2 regions of the Mesorhizobium sp. M7A.F.Ca.US.011.01.1.1 genome follow, and region 2 is predicted to be linked to the other one. Evidence: riboswitches for the same ligand, from Rfam matches in the RefSeq annotation. Region 2 holds a riboswitch; the other holds the start of a gene.

Evidence for each region. Region 2 has a riboswitch for thiamine pyrophosphate ahead of EOA13_RS35360 (YkoF family thiamine/hydroxymethylpyrimidine-binding protein). Riboswitches for the same ligand answer to the same signal wherever they lie in the genome.
Region 1: it holds a riboswitch for thiamine pyrophosphate, as region 2 does, so the genes downstream of both, thiC (phosphomethylpyrimidine synthase ThiC) here and EOA13_RS35360 (YkoF family thiamine/hydroxymethylpyrimidine-binding protein) in region 2, are expected to answer to the same signal.

Annotation. Positions count from the first base shown of each region.
Region 1 covers NZ_RZRT01000052.1:28,748-36,443, reverse strand. The annotation lists gene EOA13_RS29800 (hypothetical protein) at 75-1,130, opposite strand; gene EOA13_RS29795 (hypothetical protein) at 1,127-3,193, opposite strand; gene EOA13_RS29790 (metallophosphoesterase) at 3,196-4,533, opposite strand; gene EOA13_RS29785 (hypothetical protein) at 5,025-5,288, shown strand; TPP riboswitch at 5,606-5,722, shown strand; gene thiC (phosphomethylpyrimidine synthase ThiC) at 5,826-7,661, shown strand; gene thiO (glycine oxidase ThiO) at 7,658-7,696, shown strand, end outside.
Region 2 covers NZ_RZRT01000098.1:2,616-10,311, reverse strand. The annotation lists gene EOA13_RS38425 (hypothetical protein) at 1-151, shown strand, start outside; gene EOA13_RS35390 (hypothetical protein) at 513-827, shown strand; gene EOA13_RS35385 (hypothetical protein) at 914-1,621, opposite strand; gene EOA13_RS38190 (hypothetical protein) at 1,661-1,831, opposite strand; gene EOA13_RS35380 (glycosyltransferase family 39 protein) at 1,921-3,465, shown strand; gene msrA (peptide-methionine (S)-S-oxide reductase MsrA) at 3,598-4,116, shown strand; gene EOA13_RS35370 (formyltransferase family protein) at 4,498-5,529, shown strand; gene EOA13_RS35365 (hypothetical protein) at 5,575-5,895, opposite strand; TPP riboswitch at 6,090-6,203, shown strand; gene EOA13_RS35360 (YkoF family thiamine/hydroxymethylpyrimidine-binding protein) at 6,194-6,802, shown strand; gene EOA13_RS35355 (ABC transporter permease) at 6,907-7,659, shown strand; gene EOA13_RS35350 (ABC transporter ATP-binding protein) at 7,656-7,696, shown strand, end outside.

The DNA.
Region 1 (7,696 bases), on a different contig from region 2:
GCGACACGAACATGCGCTGAAGGCTTGGCGGAACGGCTACTGGGACCATGATGCTACTCGAATGCAAGATAGTGTCAGAACGTCCCGGGAAGGCTGCAGGCAGGGGATGTCAGGTCAATCAGCCTATAGATATGATACCGCCCATTCGCTGAGACTTCACGATGGGCATAGGAGGTGGGAATTCTTGCCTTGAGATGGACGCGGCTGTCGGAGCAGGCGAGCACGGCAGCAGCGATGGCCTGAACCTTCGGGCCGCTGACAAAAACGTTCACCACCGCACGCGAGCCGAACCCGTCGAGATACGTCTCGAAAGCATCGAGGTGGGCCATCAGCCCGAAAGCCTGGATGTCGCGAACTTCGCCATCTTCGAGCCGGTGGGTTTCACGTACCTTGGCCACCTGTTGATCGAGCAAAGCATCGATATGCGCATTCTTGTCGCTTCTTGGGACGAGGAGCGAGATCCGTTCCGGACTGACGATATCGATCAATCCGTAGAATACGTCGGCATCTCCTCCGATCCCCACGAGCAGGACTTTCTCTTCGCCCATTCCTCCGCTGCCTTGAAGATGAGGGACGGTGACGTATCGGTCCAAGCCGCTGGAAAAATCCTCTTTGCCGATCGCGTTCCCGTAGATACCTTCGGCGTACCCGAATTCGAGAGACTGAATCGACATTTTCTTGAATGCCACCGCAATCAGCCATTGGATGTAGATTCGCGGCATCGTCGAGCACTCGACGAAAACCTTCCGCAGGCTTCCTTCGTATGAGCCACATGAAGCGGCCATCTGAGTGAGCAGGTGATCGAGGAGATTGATGTTCTTCTGATACTCGATGGAAGGCTCGAGGGTGATCACAGTCACTTCGACGCCCCATCGGGTACCCATAGCGATGAGCTTTCGCCGGTTTTCTTCGACGGCTGGGACGTTCGCTTCCTTCAGAGCAAAGTCCAGAACCACGATCTTGCCGACCTTCAGGTCAAGATGGTTTTCGAACGCGGCGAAACGCGTTTCCCATCCAAGCGCGACGATCGCGATATCTGCCTCCATCGTTTCGCAGGTACCTGCATCTCTCGCCTTCTCGGTGACGGCCAGATGGCCGAAGACTCGATACTCGACAGTTGAAGCGGTCATTCGAGATCGCTCTCGAAAAGCGAGTGCTGGAATTCGGTCTTGAGTGCGGGCCGCGCGACGAGCTCCTTAAACACCGAGTCGGCCCAGTCTTCTGGGAGCCGATGCCTGGTAAAAAGCAGGTCGACCATCCGCGCCGCAGGGATTGTGTTGATTTCGTACGGGCCGCGATAGGAGAACCCGAAGTAAGGTGCAAATCGCCGATGCAATCTGATCATCATCTCCTTCGATGCGGGGTCGGCGCGGTCCACCTCAAAGTTGCCGGCGGCGGAGACCTCCCGGATAAACCCATCCCTTTCCGCCCGACGCAGGACCTCGTCCAGTTTTCCGCTGGGTTGCTCCAGTCGGTTCACCAGCGAGCGCATTTCCTTTAGATCAACCCTGAAAATGCCTCTCTCTGTCGTTCCTAGAGCATTTTCTTCGGCAAACTCTGTCTGGAGGCGAGCGGTCAGGTAACCCAACGCCCGCACCATGCGCACGCTCTCTTCTTCGTACGGATGTGAAAGCGCCTGAAGTCCATCAAGCTTCCGTTGAGAGGCGGCGTTCACAGCCTGTCTCTGCTGTTCGAGATGAATCTGTAAATCCGAGTTGATGAATTCCACCAGTTTTCGTGGATCACTGGAACTCGGAACACTGCGGCGGAAGATCTCTCCCATTATATCAAGGAAATCGCGTATACAGACGTCGCTCAATGATGTGATGATCTGGTGCCCTACGTACGGGTAGTCATGCAGACGCAGCATCTGGCACGCTTTCAGAAAAGCCCATCCCTGTTTCCGGGCGATCGACCTCTTCAGATTTGAAGCATCCGCCTTGCTCATGGGCCGGCGCTTAATTTCCGGGTTCATGAGCGCGAGCGCCAGCCCTTCGGCATAAGGGCGCGCTTTTCGATCAAGAAGGAATTGCTGCTGATCCGCCGTCCTCAAATTCACGGAGAGGAATTCACGTGCTGCATCAGCAAGTGCCACAAGCTCTTCTCTGCCCTCGGAATGACCCGATATGATAACCCGCTCGATGATGTCATTGACGGAAAGCCGCCCCAGCCGGTTTTTGAGCGAAAACGCGCTGAGCGCATCGTTGCGCTCGAGATCACTCCGCAGATGGTCAGGAAGCGCATAGTACAGCCGAAGCGACGACACGTTCTCGCACAGCGTGGCGAACTCCCTCGGATCGACTGAATCAAGATTCTCGACGTCCCGGTCAGCATTCGAGAGCGACTGGCCGGGTATGATCGTCCGGATCGTGTCGTAGAGGCCGCCGATGTAGGCGAGGACCCATTTCACGTTGCCGCGCGTCTTTCTCACCAAGGTGTTCAGGAACTGCTGTTGGAGCGGTGTCAGTGCTTCACAGTCGTCAATCAGTATCTTGAAGAAGGGCGCCCTGTCACCGGCGAAAGATGGGCCATTTAAAAGTGGAGTGATCGCGGTCGCGACCTTGTTAATGATCGCGCCAGGGTCTGTTGCTCTGAAGCCGGTCGCTCCGGCATCGGCGGCAAAGAAGAACGCGTTGAAGCATTCGTCGACGTACCGGGTTATCCCACCCCGCAGCTCATCGATGCTGAAGAAGTCGAGACGGGCAGGTTGGGGTATGAAGTGCAGCACTTCGCGATGCAGTGCCAGGGCGACGTCCCTATCTTCGGAGGCCCGGTATTTCAAGTGGCCGTCGCGTCTGAGCTGGCCGATGCTCTCGAGCAGGCGTTCGACTATCTTCAGCTCCAGATAGTGAGAGAAGATTACGAATTGCCGCGGGATCACGGCGGCCGTGTCGAAGCGTATCCGCTCCGGAATGAGGTTCAGAACGGCGTTGTCGATTAGGGGCGAGAATGTCTCATTGAGCTGGAAGAAGACGCCATACCAAGCGAGCTTGCCGACTTGGTCCGAGAGACTTTTGTCTTCAAGAATATGGACTGTGGAAAGCGAGCGAAGAATGCTGGTCTTGCCGCTGCCTCTCGTCCCTGCGACGAAGACCGGCTTGGCGGCGGCAGAAATCAACGCCGACTTCTGACTGAACCACAGTATCGGGCGGCTTTCGTACTCGATCCTGTTGGGGCCGAACGGATTCTCCATCGCTATTCGTCCCTTACCTTAATGCGCCAAGCCGAGTTTGCCTTGGTGAGGCCGTCTATCTCGATGAAGCGCGCCGCTTGGAGCATCAGAAGAGAGTCTTCCAGATCTAGCCCGAGCTCGGCGGAGGCAGCAATCTCAGTGATCTCGTCCCAGAAGAGTAACCCATTCCCGCGCCTGGTGGCATGGTCGCGCAGTCGGCGCAGCAGGTCAAACGTGTCGTTGTTCAGAAAGGCCTTGCCGTTGGACATGGTCGAAATAAAGCAATGTTCGCCTTCCATGACCGTCCCGTCGGCGACATTGGTGCGGTAGGGTATAAGTCGGATGCCGACGAGCTCTCCCTGATCGGTCGTGAAGAAGACGAGCTCATTGAAACCTGACTGTATCTCTGGTGCTGAGATGCAGATCAATTTGCCGTCCGGAAACCTTGGATCGTTGACGATCTCGACCGGATCAGCATGTATGTGTCCATGCAGGTAGACGATAGGCTTGTTGCCCTGCAGCAGCTGAGTTCTGACAAATCCGCTGTTGAGCATCTCCGCGTATGGCGTAATGCGCGGAGTCTTTTGTGGCAGCAGATTGTGATGGCCGATTATGATGCCGTAACGCATGTCGGGCTGCTGGAGCAATTCCTGTAGGCCTGCAAGCATCTCACGCGAGATGTATGGCGTGTCCATCTGACCGTAATACTCGTCGTCGGACGCCTCCTTGTCTGGATCGCTGGGAGGTGTCGCGGGCGAATGTCCCGAGATGTCCGGCGAGCCGAGATCTAGAGGCTCTGTAGAAGGACTGAGTGCCTCGAGACGATCACGAAGGAACGCGGGAAGGTTTTGAAGCTCCCAACTGCCTATCGCTGTGTTGACGAGGATGAAGTTTGCGCCTGCGGATCCTGTCGGAAGTCTGAAGTGCACGGGTTGGTCCACGGGAACGGTCTGCCAACCCAAGCGGGCGGCTAAACTCGCCATTTCGCTGAATTTCTCAGTCGGTCCAAGTTCGCGCGCGTCATCACGGTTCACATCGTGATTTCCCGGTACGAATATCAACGGAAGCGCCTTTGAACTGCGTCCCTGTGCGCGGCAGAGCAACGTGAAATGCTGGAATGCCGAAGCAATGAAGGTCTTGTCGCCACGGCTCGTGAAATCCCCCATGAAGGCGATCGAATCCAAGGGCTTCGAAGTCGTCAGCCGCCGAAGTTTCGTCAAGACGGCACGCAGCGAAGACGCGCGTAGCTTCTGCGTTATTTTCGGAGCGAACTTGCTATCCTTGGCATCGATGTTGCTAGAGGAAGGATGCCAGTCCGGATAGTGAATATCGCCTACTTGAAGGATTCGCACCCGCCGCATAACTCGCCCCCCTGCCGAGAGCCATAGACTAATCCGTTCGCTTTTGCCAAGCGCGAACGATCATCCGCAGTGTCCTTAACGAGGTAGCCTGCACTTTTCGAGAATTGCCACGGCGGCTATTTTTCGGCTGTGAAGCACACGAGACCCGTGACGTGAGACCCAGTTGCTCAATGCCCAGTTGCTCAATGAGCTTTCTTACGAATAAGGGAGAATTTCCGCGGCCGGACTATCTCTGAGCGAGCGTGCATGACTGCCAACGGAAGGTCTTGCACGCACCCTTGCGATCTTGAGCAATGGTCGCCATGACTTTCTTCTTGCAGGCTTTTGAGTGGCCCAGCCTGCGATCACCAGACCCCACCGATTCTAAAGAGCGTGGCAGATGGGATAGTCGAGGTTGCCCGTGCACAGTCACGCTCAGGGCTTGCGCCGCCCAGAGGACACGCTGAAAAGGCAGATTGGGGCGCAAGCACGCCATTCACGAGAGGTTCGACATGAAGACCATGCAAGAAAAAGACATTCCGGCATTCGTACAAGCAGTTGTGGACGCCGGCTGCAAAATTTGCGCGATTGGCAACTTGGGATACGTCTTTGGCGATGCTGATTTCACGCCAGCGCAACGGAGGGCCGTCGAGCCACAGCTGCGTAGGATTGCTGAAATCTACGGCGAACGCGATCATCTCATGAACGAGATAGCTGTATATCTGCGGTCGATCGGACGCCATGTCGAGGTTGAGCCGAAGACAGGTATTTCCTGATGGCCGTGATCGCGAGAAGCCGTCTTCCAACCTCTGAATCCTAAAGGAGGTGACCCCCAAGGCCGTTCGTCACCTTCGACCAGAATAACCACATCCGTGACCGCCTGAGCTACTTGGTCGATACGCGCACATGGCCAATACAGTTTCTCCATCCTTCACGAAGCGAATGAGGCTTTGGCCATTCAGCCCCGGTCTACGGGGCGTGACTTGTCCCCGATGCATGCGCGAGCTCTCCGCCCGGCTGGCCGCCGGTCGTCGCCACCGGCCGAAGGCGCCCGAATGCGCTTGACAAGATAGCGTCAGCCCGTTCAACCTAAGGCATTCACCAGGGGAGTCCCGGCAAGGGGCTGAGATACTGCTGGCTTTCGCGGCGCAGTGACCCGTTGAACCTGATCCAGTTCATACTGGCGTAGGGACGGTGCAAGCGCTTTGCGGGAGTTTACGCCCGAGGTCCTGTTGCAGCAGGTCTACAGAAGCGTCTTTTCATCCTTCCGGCACAGAACTGGGTCTCCAATGCATGAGCAAAGGAGCCTCACGATGAATGCCCTCACCCCCGCCGTATCGACGGGACCACTGCCCGCCTCGCGGAAAATCCACAAGCCCGGCGTCCTCTACCCGCAGATCAGGGTGCCGATGCGCGAGATTTCCGTCCATCCGACGGCCGGCGAACCGCCCGTCACCGTCTACGATCCGTCCGGCCCCTACACCGATCCATCAGTCGAAACCAGCATCGAAAAAGGCCTTGCCCGGCTTCGCCACGAATGGGTCACGGCGCGTGGCGATGTCGAAGCCTATGACGGCCGCCACGTCCGGCCGGAAGACAATGGATTCGCCACCGGCGAGCGCCTGACACCGGAATTTCCGATACGCAATCGGCCGCTCAAGGCCAAGCAGGGCAAGGCGGTGACCCAACTTGCCTATGCGCGCGCCGGCATCATCACGCCAGAAATGGAGTTCGTAGCCATCCGCGAGAATCTCGGCCGCGAGGTGATGCGCGGCAAGCTGCAACGCGACGGCGAAGCCTTCGGCGCGGCGATCCCAGATTTCGTCACACCCGAATTCGTGCGCGACGAGGTGGCGCGCGGGCGCGCAATCATTCCCGCCAACATCAATCATCCCGAGAGCGAGCCGATGATCATCGGTCGCAATTTTCTGGTCAAGATCAACGCCAACATCGGTAACTCGGCTGTCACATCGTCGATGGCCGAAGAGGTCGAAAAAATGGTCTGGGCTATCCGCTGGGGCGCGGACACGGTGATGGACCTGTCGACCGGCCGCAACATCCACAACATCCGCGACTGGATCGTGCGCAATGCGCCGGTGCCGATCGGTACGGTGCCGCTCTATCAGGCGCTGGAAAAGGTCAACGGCATCGCCGAGGATCTGAACTGGGAGGTCTACCGCGACACGCTGATCGAGCAGGCCGAGCAAGGCGTCGACTATTTCACCATCCACGCCGGCGTGCGGCTGCACTACATCCCGCTGACCGTCGACCGGGTCACGGGCATCGTCTCGCGCGGCGGCTCGATCATGGCCAAATGGTGCCTGCACCATCACCGGGAGAGCTTCCTCTACGAGCATTTCGAGGAGATCTGCGACATCGCCAGAGCCTATGACGTCTCCTTCTCGCTCGGCGACGGCCTTCGTCCCGGTTCAATCGCCGATGCGAACGACGCGGCGCAATTCGCCGAACTGGAAACACTTGGAGAACTCACCAAGATTGCCTGGGCAAAGGACTGCCAGGTGATGATCGAAGGCCCGGGCCATGTCCCCATGCACAAGATCAAGCAGAACATGGACAAGCAGCTCGCAGTGTGCGGTGAGGCGCCGTTCTACACGTTGGGGCCGCTGACGACCGACATCGCGCCGGGCTATGACCACATCACCTCAGGGATAGGTGCCGCCATGATAGGCTGGTTCGGCACCGCAATGCTTTGCTACGTCACGCCGAAAGAGCATCTCGGCCTTCCCGACCGCAACGACGTCAAGATTGGCGTGATCACCTACAAGATAGCCGCCCATGCAGCCGATCTGGCGAAGGGCCATCCGGCAGCGAAAACCAGGGATGATGCCCTTTCGCGCGCGCGCTTCGAGTTCCGCTGGGAGGACCAGTTCAACCTGTCGCTCGACCCCGAAACCGCACGGTCCTTCCACGACCAGACCTTGCCCAAGGAGGCGCACAAGCTGGCACATTTTTGTTCGATGTGCGGGCCGAAATTCTGCTCCATGCGCATTTCCCACGACATCCGTGCCGAGGCCCAGAAGGAAGGCATGGCGGCAATGGCGGCAAAATACCGGGAGGGCGGCGATCTCTACATGCAGGCGGACGAGACTGGCGTACCGGTCGTGCCAGAGGCTCCCAAACCATCATGAGGGTGCTCGTCAAAGGGGCCGGCGTTGCCGGCCTC
Region 2 (7,696 bases):
CGCCAGGATCGCCGGCCTGCCGATGCCCGATCCCGCCGACGACACCACCACGCTGGCGGCCGCCTTCCTGATCGGCGTCTGCGCCATGTGGATTTCGGACGTGCTGTTCGAGTTTGTGGTGCGGAGATTCAAGCCGGGGGTGGAGGAGTAGCTATTGGCACCGCGTCGTCTGTTGGCTACTGCCTGACGGAATTGCCGAGGCAGGCGATCTGGCGCGGCGCTGCTCTCATTTCCAGAAACGACCGCTGCCCGCTTCGGCTCACGCCGGGGCGGCTTTTTTGTATTTCCGATCGGCCATTGCTGAGCGGCATTCGATCTGACCGGTCTCGTCATCGCCCGTTGTCACAAGCAAGTTAATCATGTCGGTTATGCATAATGATTATTGTTAATTTTTGATTGATGCACCGAAACTAGATAAAGACTTGAGCGGATGAAGTGTTCATATATTGTTAAACAAGAGGTAGACCACAGAAGACGGAAGCCATCTCCATCATCAAACGGGAGTAGCTTTCATGAACAAGTTCACTGTTATTTTAGCCGCTGTTGCAGTTGCATCGTCCGTTGGAGCCGCCGAGGCAGGTTGTGGGTGCGGCGGTTCGGGCGGCTGGGGAGGCAATTCGGGCAGCCTGATCAATGTTTCGCCATCCATCGACCTTGGCAAGATCACCGCGCTGAACGACGTGCTCAGCGGCAACAACATCCTGAGCGGCAATGTCGTCTCAGGCATTCTGAACGGCAACAAGACCAACATCGTCGGTGGCGTTCTGAGCGGGCTCGGCGTCAACCTGCTGGGCGGCAACAGCTACAGGCTGGGCAAGCGCCACTAGTTCGGCGCTGCATTCCAATCATCGAAGACAACCCAAAATAGCCCGTTCCGGTTCGCCGGGCGGGCTATTTTCGCGTGTCGGGCCGATCAAGCGAGGATGTTGACCGCGCGTGCCGCGACCAGCGCGATGGTCAGCAGCGAGATCATGGCCTCGGCCATCATCAGCAGCTTGGCGCGCTGGGAGAGTGGCAAGGTATCGGTGGGCGAAAATGCGGTCGCATTGGTGAAGGCGAGGAAGAAATAATCGACGAAGCCGGGCAGCCAATCTCGAAGCTCACGGTCGTTCAACGTCATCTGCGCGAACAGGAAATCGGCCTGTGCGAGCTTGACGAGGCCGCAGGTCGGCGGACCGCCGCGGTCGGTGCTCCAGAACCACAAGGCAAACACGATGAGGTTGGTAACCCAGATGTTGAGTGCGTCGATCAGCAGCGTCGTACCGCTACTGCCGGCATGGCCCTCCAGCAAGGCACGCACCAGCAGGACCAGCGAACCGCAATTCATGATGCTGATGATGGCGGTCATGGTCAGGGCTGCTCTGCGGATCATGACCCGAAACTGGCCGATCGCATGCCACTCGTGGTCCTCGACCGCCCTTCGGGTGGCGGCCTGTGTCCAGGCGGTGGCCACCGACAAGGGCAGCAGCAGGGCCGCCTCCAGCGCTGGCGCCAGCCAGCGCGGCCCGAATGAGAGATTGTTGATGACCAGAAGCTGCAGGCAGATGATGACGAGAACGGCCGCACGGGCCATCCAGAAATCGAGCGCACGGTAATGAATGACGGCATGGTGGTGGCGCATTTTTCAAATCCTGGATGCTTTTTTGGGGACGGGAGCCGGTCAGGCGTAGGCGACACCTGCCGCGATCACGCCCAAGGCGCCATGCCCGGCATGTTCAGGGTGCTGCGGGATAGCGTGTTCCATTGTTGTCTTGCTGGCATATGATGACGGGAGAGGCGGCATGGTGGCGCGAAATTCTGCCTCAATCTTGGTTTTGCCATGGTCGGCCAAGTATACATTTTCGTAAGCTTCAAGTTCTGGGCTGTTCGTAAAACCGTCCGGTGTGATTTATCCACCGCATGACGCGAATCGACGAACCCATGAACGGTTGGCTGCCGGTCGGCAGTTCTGTTCCAGGCGACTGGCGGCAGTCGTCGATCTGGCCGGGGCTGACGCGCTATCCAGAAGCCGGTCTGGCGCTGTTATGCCTGACGCAGATCCTGTGCTGGACCGTGGTTCCGGCGCTTGTCGATGCCGCCCCGCCCGGCGATGTCGTCGAGAGCTTCATGTGGGGCCGCGAATGGGTGCTTTTGACCTACAAGCATCCGCAGCTCCCCGGCTGGCTGCTCGAGATCAGCCATCTTCTGACCGGATCGTTCCGCTGGCCGCAATATCTGCTCGCCCAGCTTGTCGTCTCGGCGACCTTCGTCTTCGTCTACCTGCTGGCCCGCGACATGCTCGGGAGAACCCGCGGGCTGGCCGCCGTGCTTTTGATGCCGTCATTGTATTTCTTCGGCTGGCCGACACCGCAGTTCAATCATGATTACGCGCAGATGCCCTTCTGGGCCGCAATCTGCTGGCTGCTGTGGCGTGCGGGCCGTGGCGGTGGGCCGGGCTGGTGGCTGGCGCTCGGACTGGTGTCGGGCGTCGGGCTCTATGCCAAGTTTTCCACCGGGTTGCTGTTGCTCTTCGGGGCGATCTGGCTGTTGTCGGACACACGGGCACGCAATCGGCTCGCCACGCCCTGGCCCTGGCTTGGGCTCGCGGTTTTCCTCGCCGTCGCCGCGCCGCTGGCCGTCCAGCTCTACCGCATCGATTTCCTGCCGCTGACCTATGTCGCCGGCCGCGATGAATGGGTGTTGGTCCACCGCGCCCGCCTTTACTATATCGGTGTCCAAATGGCGGGGCTCTGCGGCTTATTGCTGGTGCTGGCGATATCGGGGCTGTTGCGGCGTTCGCCCGCGCCGGAACAGCCCATCGAGCGCGGCGCGCTGGCCTATCTCGTGTGGATGGGGCTTGGTCCGGCGGTGCTTGTCATGGTGGCTTCGCTGTTCACCGGCGCCGGCGAGGCGTGGGGCGCGCCGATGTACAATCTGGTCGGCGTTGTGGCGCTCGCCTTGCTGGGTCATCGGCTCGGCGCCGTCGAACTGCGACGGCTGGCGATCTGCGCGTTCGCCTGCATCCTCGGCATGTCCGGTGCCTATGCGGGCATCCGCTGGACGAGTTGCAATTTGCGCGGGCGCATGGATGCCGTCTGCTGGCCAGCGCGGCAGATTTCGGACGAAGCCGAGGCGGTCTGGCACGCGGCGGTGCCCGGTCGGCTCGACATCGTCGGCGGCGATACCCGCATCGCGTTGCTGGCGGGCCTCAACGCCTATGACAAGCCGTCGATCTTCACCGACCTCGACATGCGGCTCGCCCCCTGGATCACCAGCCAGCGGCTGCGCGATCACGGCATGCTCCTGGTCTGGCCCGGGAGCGGCGTGCCACCTCGGCTGCTGGCGTGGCTGGGCAACATCCCGGTCAAGACCGTTCTTTTCGACTGGTCGCTCAGGGCACCACCGGTGGCGATCAGCTTTGCCGCCATTCCGCCTGGCATGAAGCTACCGGGTTTGATCGACAGCCTCGCCCAAACGAGCAACTGAAGTAGATCCACCGCGTCCGCTGGACGAAGCGGGTGACAATGCCCATTTATGGCGAGACCACTTGCTTTTACGCAATTCCAGACGGAAAACCGCTACACACTTTTCCTGGAATTGCTTTTGAGGAGACGTGACATGGCGACTTCGACCGAACGTGCAGTCCTTGCCGGCGGCTGTTTCTGGGGCATGCAGGATTTGATACGGCGCTATCCCGGCGTCATCTCCACCCGCGTCGGCTACAGCGGCGGCGACGTGCCTAACGCCACCTATCGCAACCATGGCAGCCACGCCGAAGCGATCGAGATCAATTTCGATCCGGCCATCATAAGCTATCGCACGCTGCTGGAACGCTTTTTCCAGATCCACGATCCGACGACCCGCAACCGCCAGGGCAACGATGTCGGGACGAGTTATCGCTCGGCGATCTATTACACCAGCGACGAACAGAAGCGCGTCGCCGAGGACACCATCGCCGATGTCGATGCCTCGGGCCTGTGGCCGGGCAAGGTCGTCACCGAAGTCGCACCCGTTGGTCCATTCTGGGAAGCCGAGCCCGAGCATCAGGACTATCTGGAGAAATATCCCAACGGATACACCTGCCACTTCGTCAGGCCAGGCTGGAAGCTGCCGGTTCGCGAGACGGCGGTTTCGTAGATTTGCAACTGCGATTTGCCCTGCATTGCTGCTCGACGGTGTCGTCGAGCAGATCATCGCATCCAAACCTCTTTCAGTCAGCGCGTCTTGTCGCGTCGGCCATTGAGCTTTCATAATGTCCGAGCGCCCTTCGAACACCTTCGTCAACGGCGAATGCGGATGCGGTAGGCAAACACGGTCAGGCGGTTGACAGCCTGCCGTATCGCGGTCCAATTGCGCAGGAAGAGTTGATTTCGGGAGACGGGCCGTGAAAAAAGTTTACGAAAAGCCAGTGTTTGTAAAACGCGAGCGTCTTTCGGTTGTCACTGCCTTGGCATCGCCTTCCACTCAGCCGACCTGACAAGCTCGCCCTGATCTGTCGGCCCGTTTGAGCCGCCGAAGATGAGGCCGATCGAATCGACCGATCACTCGGAGCCGATCACAGCCGTTTTTGTCCTCGATATCTCTAACTATACCGGGCCTCTGCTCGCCGGCTGGCTAGAGGCTGGAAATGCAATTGGCGCGATCATCGTGCCCGGGTTCCGGCGTCGTCCCACCGGTTTCAGCATTGGCAATTTCCGGCGAAGGCTTCAACGCAAGCTGCTGCTCAGGCGGTTTATCGGTAACACGCCTGTCAAGTTGATCGAATTTGGCCGCCCTTACGATTGGAATGCGCTTGGTCGGCAATTGTCTGACGTCCGCGCCGATGTGCTGGTCTGCTACACTTTGCCTGTCTTGATCCCTCAAGAGGTTCTTGGCCATTTTTCCAAAGGCGGGGTCAACCTCCACCCGGCGCTGCTCCCCGACTATCGAGGGCCCCATCCGATCCAGCGCTTGGCCGTGGACGGCCGGTATGCGGCTCATGGCGGCGTCACGCTCCACAAGATGTCCGCCGGTTTTGACGAGGGTGACATTCTCGGGCAGGTGCCGTTTTCCGAAGCTGACTGGACATCGAGAGAAGCCTTGGTCGACAGCACGGCAACCGCTATGCGGATTCTGGTGAGCGAGGCGGTGCCGGCCTACTGCCGGGGGCTGTTGTCAGGAATGCCGCAGCCGAAAGGCGACTTCGTCTGGGCGCGGCTTCAGCCCAGCCACCTGATAATCTCGCCGGCCATGTCGGTCGAGCATGTTGTACGGCTATGGCATGTGCTTGGCCTTCTGCCAGGCATCTATCTTGAAATCGGAACGCGCAAAGTCAGGCTGGGATTCCAGATCAGAAGGCTGGGGCCCTGCACAGGAAAGGCTCCGGTCAGGCGGTGGGGAACAGTGGAATTCGATCTCGCCAACGGTCGGGTCCTGTATTTTACCTACGGTAGAGTGCTCAAACGGCTGCTCAATTCAAAACACCTATTTTCGCGCCCGCCCGCCGGCAAACCCGCTCCAGAAATCCGGCTGTTCGGCAAAGCGAGTGCTGCGGACCAGAGAAACGGATGAAGTCGCTGGGCGATGCCCAGCGGCTTCATCCGTTTGCGACGTAAGTTACTTGCCACAATGATTATCGTTTACCGTTGGCGCCGTCGCGTTACCATCGGCGTCCGGCTGCGCGCCTTGCGGGTTGGTCGGGCAATTCTGATCCGCGTTCGAATTCATGTCCCCTACCGTGCCAGTCGTGCTGTTGGTCGTGCCCGGGTCGACAGTGTCCGGCTCGATCGTATTCGGTGAAGCCGGCGTGTTCGGCTCAACCGTCACCGACTTGCCGCTGCCGCTTCCATTTGCGTTGTTGCTGCCGGCGCTTTGCGCCATGGCTGACGTGGCCAGACCAATGGTGAGAACCGAAGCTGCGAGGATTTTCATGAACATGGTCTGTCTCCATTTCTGTGAAGTCGTCGCTTATTTTCTACGAAAGTGATCGCGTTGCGACTGTGGGGACAACCGGTCGCGGCGGCGAAGGTCCCGACAAAATTCCGCTCAGGGGCACCGTGACTGACGCAATGCTTTTGGCGCAGTGCTCTGAAAAAACGGCTTCCCCTTGAACTCGAATGATGCTTTAAGGCGCACATCCACAGGGGTGCTCCGTACGGTCGGGGCTGAGACGGGGGCGGCAAGCCCACAGACCCTAGAAGCTGATCTGGGTAATACCAGCGGAGCGAGGCGGGCGATGTTTTCAGGCGCACAGATTTCCCTATACCCCATGACCGACGATTTCGTCGGTGTCATTCTTGGCGCGCTCGGTGCGCTCGATCCCTGGCGCGACAAGCTCAGGATCGAGACCGACGACATCTCGACCTTGCTGGTCGGGCCGCCCGAAGTGCTGTTTCCCGCCATGCGCGACCTCTTCGTGGCGGCGGCACGCAGCGGCAAACATTGCGTGTTGTCGGCCACCATCTCGCGCGGGTGCCCTGGCGAGCCGGATGATCCGATCTGCCGCTCCGATGCACTTGGCGGGCCTGTCGGGCCACTCGGCCCGCGCAGGGATGCGGCCATCGCGGCGGTGCGCGGCGCGGCTTCGACTGGCCAGCCGGCGGCAGCGCAGTTCTCGCTCTATGTGATGGGCACCGACGACCATATGGACGAGATCTACGGCTGCATCGATTTTCTCAAGCAGTCGGGCGTTTATGAGCGCTCCAAGCATTTCTGCACGAAATTGCGCGGTGATGCCGGCGCGATCTTTTCGGCGCTGGACGAGGCCTTCTGCCGCTTTGGACCGGGTGCCGGCCACGTAACCCTCGACGTCACGGTCTCGGCCAACAGCCCGTCGGCTGTCTGAAGCTGCCGCCGCTTTTGCGCGGCCGTCAAAGGTTATCTGCCGTGGTCTCATCATCAGTCGCTTCGCGCCCGATCGCGAGCCTTCTTGTCAAGGCAGGACCGGCCATGATCTCGGTCGGGGTGCTCCTGCTGGCGTGGGAGCTTTATGCCACCTATTCCGGCATCAAGCCGACGATACTGCCGGCGCCGTCGCGCGTCTTCGAGCAAGCGCTGCTCAATCGCGAGGCGCTGGTCGACAACGCCGTTCCGACCGTCCGCGCCACGCTGCTTGGCTTTGCTTGTTCGCTCAGTGCCGCCTTTGCGCTGTCGATGCTGGTCGACTTCTTCCAGCCGCTGCGCCGCGCGCTGTTTCCCGTCTTCATCGTCAGCCAGACATTGCCGCTGGTGGCGATCGCGCCGCTGGTGGTGCTGTGGTTCGGCTTCGGACTGGCACCCAAGATCATGCTGGTGGCGCTTGTCACCTTCTTTCCGATGCTGGTGGCGTTGGTCGAGGGTTACGAGTCGACCGAGGCCGAGATCGGCCAGATGCTGCGCGCCATGGGGGCAGGGCGCTGGCGCGTCTTCGTGCTGGCGCGGCTGCCTTCGGCGCTGCCTTACTTCTTTGCTGGCCTGAGGATCTCCATCACCTATGCCGTGGTCGGCGCCATTTTCGCCGAATATGCGGGTGCTGCGAAGGGGCTAGGCATCTATATGCTCAATGCCAAGAACAATTTCCGCCCCGACCTGGTGCTGGCCGCCGTCGGCGTCAGCGCAGCGCTTACACTTGTCCTGTTCGGGTTGACGGTACTGCTGCAGCGGCTTGCCATGCCTTGGGATCACGCCGGCAAGGAAACCGCCGGCAAGGGGCCGTGGCGATGAGCCGGCTCGAATTGCGGCATGTGTGCAAGGCGTTCGG